3 regions of the Arthrobacter sp. B10-11 genome follow, and region 2 is predicted to be linked to each of the others. Evidence: predicted binding sites of a transcription regulator. Region 2 holds the regulator's gene; each other region holds the start of a gene.
What was found. The regulator LexA, encoded in region 2, represses DNA repair genes until DNA is damaged. The targets are predictions, from matches to a motif close to TCGAACANNTGTTCGA.
Positions count from the first base shown of each region.

Region 1: the regulator LexA is predicted to act here: its motif matches at 1,536-1,551, upstream of RW112_RS11990 (DUF6504 family protein).
Region 3: the regulator LexA is predicted to act here: its motif matches at 1,940-1,955, upstream of ruvA (Holliday junction branch migration protein RuvA).

Region 1 covers NZ_JAWMTH010000003.1:452,317-455,592, reverse strand. Annotated here, with positions in the region: gene RW112_RS11995 (hypothetical protein) at 573-1,073, shown strand; gene RW112_RS11990 (DUF6504 family protein) at 1,646-1,993, shown strand; gene RW112_RS11985 (DNA polymerase III subunit alpha) at 1,990-3,276, shown strand, end outside.
Region 2 covers NZ_JAWMTH010000009.1:45,910-49,185, reverse strand. Annotated here, with positions in the region: gene RW112_RS20505 (ATP-dependent DNA helicase) at 1-997, shown strand, start outside; gene lexA (transcriptional repressor LexA) at 1,042-1,791, opposite strand; gene RW112_RS20495 (LysM peptidoglycan-binding domain-containing protein) at 2,257-2,574, shown strand; gene RW112_RS20490 (histidinol-phosphate transaminase) at 2,673-3,276, shown strand, end outside.
Region 3 covers NZ_JAWMTH010000003.1:432,611-435,886, forward strand. Annotated here, with positions in the region: gene ruvB (Holliday junction branch migration DNA helicase RuvB) at 130-1,218, opposite strand; gene ruvA (Holliday junction branch migration protein RuvA) at 1,211-1,855, opposite strand; gene ruvC (crossover junction endodeoxyribonuclease RuvC) at 1,993-2,571, opposite strand; gene RW112_RS11915 (YebC/PmpR family DNA-binding transcriptional regulator) at 2,606-3,276, opposite strand, start outside.

The DNA.
Region 1 (3,276 bases), on a different contig from region 2:
GCAGGTGTGTGGGATCCGGACTCTTCTTCCGGGCACCCTTGGTTTGGTTGATCCGTCATGGCCGGTCCGTGTCTGAACGCGCGGCTATCGGGTGACTACCTGAGCCTGATCTTCAACGGCCATGGCGTGTTGGCGGGTGAGGATGACCGGAAATGGCCGGCGCATCTCGCGGCGGTCTTGGGTGCACGGAGTTTGTCCCGCAACGCGAGGGTTAAGAGACGTCGACCCGAGACAGGGTGAGGCCATTTTTGGCTGTGACTGGCACCGATAAATGGCGGTCTTTTGGCACCGATATATTTGTCACCCTGCACCCTGTAAGGGGAAACCTCATCGGGCTACGAGGCTGGGCCCCGGCGGTGTGCTCTGTTGAGTCAACGTACTTTCTGAATCCGGCTAGGTGCTTTTCCAGGAAGACGTACTGACCTGAGCGACCGCCCTGAGTTTAGTTCGCTCCCGTGAGTGACGCTTCAATGCCAGTTCTCGAACTGATGTTGGTGGTGCTGGTTCTGTGCTCAGGCAGCTGTTCCATCCCGAGTCTTGTGGCGTAAGGGAGTTTAGGGTTCGATCACTCTATGAACTTCGCCCGTATCAACACGAGCGGGATCCCAGACGACGTGCTTTTCCTGATCAACGTGATCGTCTTTGCGGTAATTATTCTCTGTGCTGCCCTGGTCGCAGTGACCCACCTGGTCGACAAGGCAAAGGAGCGTCGGCGGTCCAAGGATTATGCGCTCTATCCAAACTCCGAGGGACAAGAGAACCGCCGTGATCAGCGCCAAGCCCAAACAGGGGGACGTATGGACCACCGCTTCAAAGGATGGACAACCGATTGGGTTCATCCGACAGTCAAACGGGGCACCATTTATTGGACCGCGCAAGCGATCGTGTTCACGGCTGCTGCTGTCCTTTTCATTTTTTTCGCCCTACTGGATCCCACGGTTGAGCGGCTGTGGTGGGCGGGATTAGCTGGGATCGCCGCTGTCCTCGCCTGGTTCCTTTCCAGAAAGATGATTAGGGACCTCAAATACGAGTTTCGATATGAAGATGATGACAACGTCACAGACCAAGGCTGATGCTCATGCACAGGGCCTCGACTAGGGGCTGTGCATGAAGTTAGATCTGCGCTGCCGAATGTCTCGAATAACAACAGTATTTCGAGACATGGACGTCGTGTCGTGGAGGGTCGAAGGAATCTGACGACGGCCTAGTTACTTGCGGCGTACGACTTACTTGCGGCGTACGACCGGCAACTCCGGACGGATGCAGAGAACTCCGATGCGATCGCAATAGACCGAAGGCGACCCTTGCGCCTCGCGACCCCCCCGGTGGCCGGGGTCATGGTGACTTTTACCGGAGCCTGGATGGAGCCGGCGCCAGAACGATCGCGCACCGGGTGGAAGATGCGAGCGCACTCACACGGCGAAGAGATACGGCGGAGCCGGATATCCACGTGACGGGCGCAATGTTTCGCTGGGAGCGCTGACGGAGGAGGGGTCTGTAGGTTTTGTCCGGCCTCCGGCGTAGACTTGAGTTATTCGAAGATATGTTCGAAGGAATGATTTCACAACGAATCATTTCAGGTTTCTCCCTGCCGGCGGTGCGATCGCCCGTTGCGGGAAGGGGAGTGCAGTTCCGGGAGGCGCCGATGGGCTTGTTTAGCGAGGGTGTCGACGTCGTCTGCACGCCCGCGGGCCAGCCGTCCGAACTCACGTGGTCAGGGCGGCACTACACGGTCTGCGCCGAGCCCGTGCACTGGTATGAGCGCCGGCAGTGGTGGGTCGAGGAAACCCGGGCACCGCTGGGAACCGGCCCGGGACTGGTTGACCATGAGATCTGGCGCGTCCAGGTCCGGCCCGCAGATGCCAAGCCCGCAGATGCCAAAGAAGTATCCCAGCAGGATGAGACCCTCACCCTGGACCTGACCAGGAACACCGGCAGCGGGCGCTGGAGGCTGCTGCGGATCCACGATGCCCTGAGGCCGCAGTCAGCATGAGCTTCACCCATCTCCACGTATCCACTGCCTTCAGCGCCCACTACGGTGTCTCCTGGCCGGACGACCTCGCCCAGGCTGCCGCCGCAGACGGCGCCACGGCACTGGCCTGCACCGACCGGGACGGGCTATACGGCACCGTCAAGCACCTTAAGGCCTGTATGGCAGCGGGCCTGGATCCCGTCGTCGGGGTTGACCTGGCGGTCTATGACGACGACGGCGACCTCCGCACCCAGCTCGCGGGCCGCGTCGTCGTACTCGCCCACGGACACAACAACGGTGCCGGCTACCGCGCCCTTTGCCGGTTGATCTCAGATGCCCATGCCCGCACGTCCGGCAAAGCCGGGGGAGTGGTGCCCGTCGCTGTGACCCGCGCCGAAATTGCCTCCAGGGCGCTGCACCCGGAAACACTCGAGCCGGTGCTGACAGTGCTGGTGGGACCTGATTCCGACGTCGGCAGGGCAATGGGCGGACGCAGGTACCTCCGCCCCCGCACACTCTTCAAGCAATGGCTGGACAGTATGCCCCAGGGAACTGTGGCAGCTGAAGTGGTGTCACACCTCAGCGCCCCCGGTGAGCCGCTGAGCACAGCGCATGCGGTGCGCATGCTCAAGCTCGCCGCTGAGCACAGCGTTCCTGCCGTACTGACGAACGCAGTCCGCTATTGCGCGGAGGACGGCGCAGCTACGGCAGATGTGCTGGACTCAGCCCGTACCCTGAAATCGCTGCCCGAACTGACCGCCGAACCGCTGCTTCAGCCCAACGGCCGGGGGTGGCTGAAGTCATCCGCCCAAATGCTCGAGCTTGCCAAAGAGATCATTCATGCCGCGGGCTACGGCACCACCGACCTCACCACGCTGTTGGGCCAGACGGAGGCGCTCGCGGACCGTTGCCGGATGGACCCCGTCACGGACATGGGATGGAAGCAGCCGGTTGTTCCGGAAGCATCGGTCATCGGTATCGAGGGAGACCCCCTGCTGGAGCTGACCCGGCGTTGCGAAGCAGGCATCAGCCGGCGGTTCCCGGGCATTTCAGGCCGGGCCGAGGCGGAAATGCGGGCACGGCTGGACCACGAACTGCGTATCATCGCCAAACTTGGCTTCGCTTCCTACTTCCTCACTGTCGCAGAGGTTTCCCGGATGATCCTGGATATGGGGGTCAGAGCTGCGGCCAGGGGCTCCGGTGCCTCCAGCCTGGTGAACTACCTGATCGATATCAGCCAGGTGAACCCCCTGCAGCACGACCTCATCTTCGAGCGGTTCCTTTCCCGTGACAGAGCGACCCTT
Region 2 (3,276 bases):
CGGCGGGCGGCAGCTTGCGCGGTCACGCCTCATGGTCATCCTGGAACTCTGTGAGCGCCTGATTGCCGCCCGGGAAAACCGGGAGGTGGTCTGGTTTTCGCGGAACAGCACCTTCGACCCGCAACAGGGCTACTCGCAGCCGGATGACGCAGCGCCTGCCCTGATCAACATTGCCCCGCTGAGCGTGGCCGGGAAGCTCCGCGACGGGCTCTTTGCCGGGCACACCGTTGTCCTTACGTCTGCCACCCTGGCCATCGGATCGGCCTTCGAACCGGCTGCGGGAGGGCTGGGGCTGGTGGGACCGGGCGCACCCAGCTGGACCGGCGTGGACGTCGGTTCCCCGTTCGACTACCCCAAACAGGGGATTCTGTACGTGGCCAGCCATCTGCCGAAGCCGGGACGCGGGACATCGCCCGAGGCGCTGGACGAGCTGGAGAAACTGATCCGGGCGTCGAACGGCGGTGCGCTGTGCCTCTTCTCGTCGCGGCGGGCAGCGGAGGAAGCGGCGGAGGCGATGCGGCCCCGCCTGGATGTCAGCATCCTGTGCCAGGGCGAATCAACCATGACGGCGCTGGTGCGGCAGTTTGCGGACGAACCGGACACCTGTCTTTTCGGCACCATGTCGCTCTGGCAGGGAGTGGACGTTCCCGGCGGTTCGTGCCGGCTGGTGGTCATCGACCGCATCCCGTTCCCACGGCCGGATGATCCCCTTATGACCGCCCGCTCCCGGGCAGTGGCGCAGGCGGGGGGCAACGGCTTTATGTCGGTGTCGGCCACGCACGCCGCGATCCGGCTCGCCCAGGGCGCCGGCCGGCTCATCCGCTCCACGGGCGACAAAGGGGTTGTGGCTGTCCTTGACTCCAGGTTGTCCACTGAACGCTACGGGGGCTTCCTGCGGGCCGCCCTGCCGCCGTTCTGGCCCACCACTGATCCCGCGATCGCTGTTGCTGCACTGTCAAGGCTGGCAAAGGCTCCGGCGGAGGTTGCCGGCGCCTGACGGGGCCGCCGCCCCGCCGGTGCGGCGGGGCGGCGGCGCGGCGGCTACAGCGAGCGGAGAACCGAAACGACCTTGCCCATGATGTTGGCGTGATCGCCGAGGATGGGCTCGTACTGCGTGTTCTGGGGCAACAGCCAGGTGTGGCCGTCGCGCTGGCGGAAGGTCTTCACCGTCGCCTCGTCGTCAAGCAGGGCGGCAACGATGTCGCCGTTGACAGCGTCACTCTGCCGGCGGACCACAACCCAGTCGCCGTCGCAGATTGCCGCATCGATCATGGAGTCGCCGGTCACCTTCAGCATAAAGAGCTCGCCATGGCCAACCAACTGCCTTGGCAGCGGCATCACGTCCTCAACCATCTGGTCGGCCAGGATCGGCCCGCCCGCCGCAATCCGCCCCACGAGGGGGACCATGGCCGTGTCCGTTGCCGTGGCCAGTTCGGAAACAGCCAATCCGCCAACGGTGCGCAGCCGTGCAGGCTTCTCCACGCCGGAGATTTTGGCGGTGCCCTCGTCCAGGGTCAGCGGCATCAGGACTTCCATCGCGCGCGGGCGTTTCGGGTCACGGCGGAGGTAGCCCAGTTTTTCGAGCTGCGAGAGCTGGTGGGTGACGCTGGACAGGCTGGCCAGGCCAACGGTGTCCCCAATTTCGCGCATGGACGGCGGATAGCCGTTGTCGTTGACGGACCGCTGGATCGTTTCCAGAATCTTCTTCTGCCGTACCGTGAGGCCCTTCGGCTTCGCTGGTGACTGCTGGCTCCGCTGGGTAGCCCTGCCGCCGGTGGCTTGTGCTGCCATGTTCGCCAACGCCTTTCCGTTCCACCCGGCATCCGTGGCTGCAGCTGCCGGGAACTTCCGGCCTGAAATGTCAGACCCTGCTGATCAACTGCAGAAGTGGTTGTTCTGTAGCTCAAACGTAGGCCAGCCTCATAGCTTTTTCAAACATTTGTTCTAGTGAGTCTCGACAATGTTCGTTAATAGGTGCTAGAACAGAACCAGCAAAGTTCGAATATGTGTTCTAGTCGGAAGTCCCGTTCGGTTTTATGTTCGATAGCCGGAAGCGGGCGGACGGCGGCTTTGGGGAACACGGCGGGCGGCACAGTCAGGTCCAGGAGGGCTCAGTTCATGTCAGCAATAAGCGCTATTCAGGGTTCGAATAATGAAGGTTCGCCCATCCGGGGAGCTGAAGCCGTAGGAATCCAGGGCTTCAACTGGGAGGAGCGTCCCGCAGCGAAAGCTGTTAAGCCGGCGAAGGCCAGGGTCGTGCAGCCGCCGCTCCGACTGACACGAAGGGGGCGCATCGTTCTTGTGGGCGTGCCGCTGATCCTGGTGTCCGTACTGCTGATCTCGCTGGCCGGGTTGCTGAATTCGCCGGCGAAAGCTGCGGATTCAGCGTCCGAGTTGTCGTTGACCCCCACCGTGTCCGTGACAGTCCAGCCGGGGCAGTCGCTCTGGGAGATCGCCGGGACCGTGTCCCCGGAACGGGACACCCGCGACGTCGTCGCCGATATCGTCCAGCTCAACAACCTTGACGGCGGCAGGGTCATGCCGGGCCAGCAGATTTTTGTTCCCTCAAACTAAGCCTCGAGCATGCCGCCTGGAGCCCCCGGCCATCGGCCCCGGCGGCTCAGCGGCGTCACAGTTTCAGTGGCCCGGCCACCCTCACTTAAACTGTTGAAGTGACTGACCAGCTAGAGCGACTGAACAGACTTCCCCTCCGGACCAACCTGCGGGGCCTCACTCCATACGGTGCACCGCAGCTTGATGTTCCCATCCTGCTCAACGTCAACGAGAACACCCATGGCGTTCCGGCTGATGTCCTGGTGGCCATCTCGGAAGCCGTGACGGCGGCCGCCGCTGGACTGAACCGCTACCCGGACCGTGAGTTCACCGAACTCCGGGAGCGCCTGGCGGAATACCTGGGCCATGGTCTGGGGGCCGAGAACATCTGGGCCGCCAACGGGTCCAACGAAGTGCTGCAACAGATCCTGCAGGCATTCGGCGGCCCGGGGCGCACCGCCCTCGGATTTCCGCCCACGTACTCCATGTACCCGTTGCTGGCCAGCGGGACCGATACCGGATACATCGCCGGCCAGCGTGCGGATGACTATGGCCTCAGTGCCGAATCGGCGGCGCGGCAGGTCCGGGAACTTCAACCAAACGTTGTCTTCCTGTGTTCACCGAACAACCCCACCGGCACCGGCCTGGGGCTCGACGTCGTGGAAGCCGTCTACGAAGCAGGCGAGGCCAGCCAGACTGTCGTGATCGTCGACGAGGCTTACC
Region 3 (3,276 bases), on a different contig from region 2:
CGGCTTCATTTCGGCCCGCCCGGCAGGAAATTCATGCCCGGCCATCGGCGGCCGGAGCCGCCCACAGAAACAAAGGCCCGAACGTGCCGAGCGTCATTCCAGTCTAGAGGGAAAGTCAGCCGGACGCTGCTATTGGCCGTTCGGAAGCCACTCCGCCACCGGTTCAACGCCGAGGCCTTCCGCGTCGAACAGGGTCAGCGCCTCCTGGCCGAACACGCCGTCCGGAACCGCATAGCCCAGGTGCGTCCAGGCCGGAGCCATGGCGATCCGGCCACGCGGCGTTCGCCCCAGAAGCCCTTCGCGGACAAGGAACGGTTCCGCGACGGTTTCCACGGTTTCCGGTTCCTCGCCCACGGCAATGGCCAGGGTGGACAGTCCCACCGGCCCGCCGCCGAACTTGGTGATCAGGGCTTCGAGGACGGAGCGGTCCAGGCGGTCAAGCCCCCGTTTGTCCACTTCATACATGTCCAGCGCGGCGGACGCCGCCCGCGCGTCGATTTGTTCGATGCCGTGGACGAGTGCCCAGTCGCGCACGCGGCGGAGGAGGCGGTTCGCGATTCGGGGCGTGCCCCGGGACCGGCCCGCGATTTCGCTGAACCCTGCCGAGTTGACCTTCAGGTCCAACAGACCGGCCGACCGCCTCAGGACCAGCTCCAGTTCCTCAACTGAATAGAATTCCAGGTGCCCCGTGAAGCCGAACCTGTCCCGCAGCGGGCCGGGCAGAAGCCCGGCGCGGGTGGTGGCGCCCACGAGTGTAAAGGGCGGCAGTTCGAGTGGAATTGCCGTGGCTCCCGCACCCTTGCCCACCACGATGTCCACCCGGAAATCTTCCATGGCCATGTACAGCATTTCCTCTGCCGGCCGGGACATGCGGTGGATTTCGTCAAGGAAAAGGACTTCACCCTCGGACAGCGAGGAAAGGATGGCTGCCAGGTCGCCGGCGTGCTGGATGGCCGGACCGCTGCTGATCCGCAGGGGGGCATTCATCTCGGCCGCGATGATCATGGACAATGTGGTTTTGCCGAGTCCGGGCGGGCCGGAGAGCAGGACATGGTCGGCGCTGCGTCCGCGCATCCGCGATGCTTCCAGCACCAGCGACAGCTGTTTGCGGACACGGTGCTGGCCCACGAAGTCATGCAGGTTCCTGGGCCGGAGGGCCGCCTCGATGACCCGTTCCTCCGGCTCCTCTCCCCCGGCGACCAGGGACGACTCAGCCACGGGTGCCTACCCTGTTGCCGGCGCGGGCGCCGTCCTGGCCAAGCCACCGCAGAGTGGCCCGCAGGATCTCGGCCACCTGGCCGCCCGCTTCGAGTTCCGGGGAATCCGAGAGCGCTTTGTCGATGCTGGCGGCGGCGTCCTTTTCGGACCAGCCGAGGCTCGTCATGGCTGCCACCACCTGCGGCTTCCACGGCGCGGCCGCGGCTGCTGCGGGCGCTGCCGCCGCACCGGTCCCGTGCGGCACCAGTTTTCCGGCAAGCTCCAGGACAATCCTTCCAGCGACCTTGGGCCCGATGCCGGGAACCTTCGTAAAGGCCTTGCCGTCGCCGGTATGCGCCGCAACGCGGATCGCTTCGGGGTCGTGGACGGCCAGCACAGCAAGGGCCAGCCGCGGGCCCACGCCGCTCACGCTGAGCAGGACATCGAAGACTTCACGTTCGTCGTCGCTGGCGAATCCAAACAGCGTCAGGGAATCCTCGCGCACAATGAGGGACGTGAAAAGCTTCCCTTCCTCGCCGGTGCGCAGCCCGCTGAGGGTCTGGGGTGTGGCGTTTACGCTCATGCCGGCACCGTTGAGGTCGATCACGGCGGAGGACAACCCGACGTGCGCTACGGTTCCGCGGAGAAAACTGATCAAGGCCGGGCTCCTGGGTTACACAAAACTGGGTTTACACGAACATACGCGGTTCCACGAATAACGGCCGGAACACAGTCCGCCCATCCGAACATATCTACGAATACCCTAGCAAGTTCCCCGGCCGCACAGCCGGACCTTCAGCGTGCCCGGCGCGCCTTGGCTTCCGCCTCGGCCCATGCCCGCTGCGCCGGGGTCAGGGCCGAACTGCCCGGGCCAGTGGTAGAGATGGCCGCTCCGCTGCCTGCCCGCCACGCGTGGGTGATGGCCAGCGCCAGCGCATCGGCGGCGTCGGCGGGTCGGGGCGGGGCATCCAGGCGGAGGATCTTGGTGACGAGTTTCGTCACGGCATCCTTGTTGGATGTTCCGCTGCCGGTGACGGCCGCCTTGACTTCCGACGGCGTGTGCAGGGCAACGGGGATGCCGCGCCGGGCGGCGGCGGCAATCACCACGCCGGACGCCTGGGCAACCCCCATCACCGTGCTGACGTTGAGCTGCGAAAACACCCGCTCCACGGCGAGCACATGGGGTTCGTAGCGGTCCAGCCAGTCATCGATGGACGTGGCGATAAGGAGTAGCCGCTGGTCCAGGCTTTCATCGGGCGACGTGCCCACCACGCCGACGGCCACCATGGTGGCACGCCTGTTCTTCTCGACGTCCACGACGCCGATGCCGCAACGGGTGAGGCCCGGGTCGACTCCCAATACTCGGAGGGTCAAGGCCGGGCCTCAGTTTCACAGCAGGGTTGCGGGATCACTCGGCTTCCAGTGCGGCCTGCACTTCGTCGCTGAGGTCGGCGTTGCTGTAGACGTTCTGGACGTCGTCGAGCTCTTCCAGGGCGTCCACCAGCTTCATGAACTTTTTGGCGGCGTCGAGGTCGAGCGGGACCTCCATGGACGGGACGAACTCAGCTTCATCGGTGTCATAGTCGATCCCGGCGTCCTTGAGGGCGTCGCGGATGGCCTGCAGGTCCTTGGGATCCGAGTGGATTTCCCAGTTGTCTCCGTTGTCCTTGACTTCCTCTGCACCGGCATCGAGCACGGCCATCAGGACGTCGTCCTCGCTGAGCCCGTTCTTGGGCAGGGTGACAACGCCCTTGCGGGAAAAGAGGTAGCTGACCGAGCCGGGATCGGCGATGGTGCCGCCGTTGCGGGAAATGGCGAGCCGGACCTCGGAGGCTGCGCGGTTCTTGTTGTCCGTGAGGCACTCGATCAGCAGCGCCGAACCCTGCGGGCCGCGGCATTCGTACATGATCTCGGTGTAGTCCACCACTTCGCCGGTGAGGCCGGCGCCGCGCTTGATGGCGCGGTCGATGTTGTCCGCGGGCACGGAGGTCTTCTTTGCCTTGGTGACGGCAAGTTCCAAACCGGGGTTGCCGGCGAGGTCGGGGCCGCCCATGCGGGCCGCGACTTCGATGTTCTTGA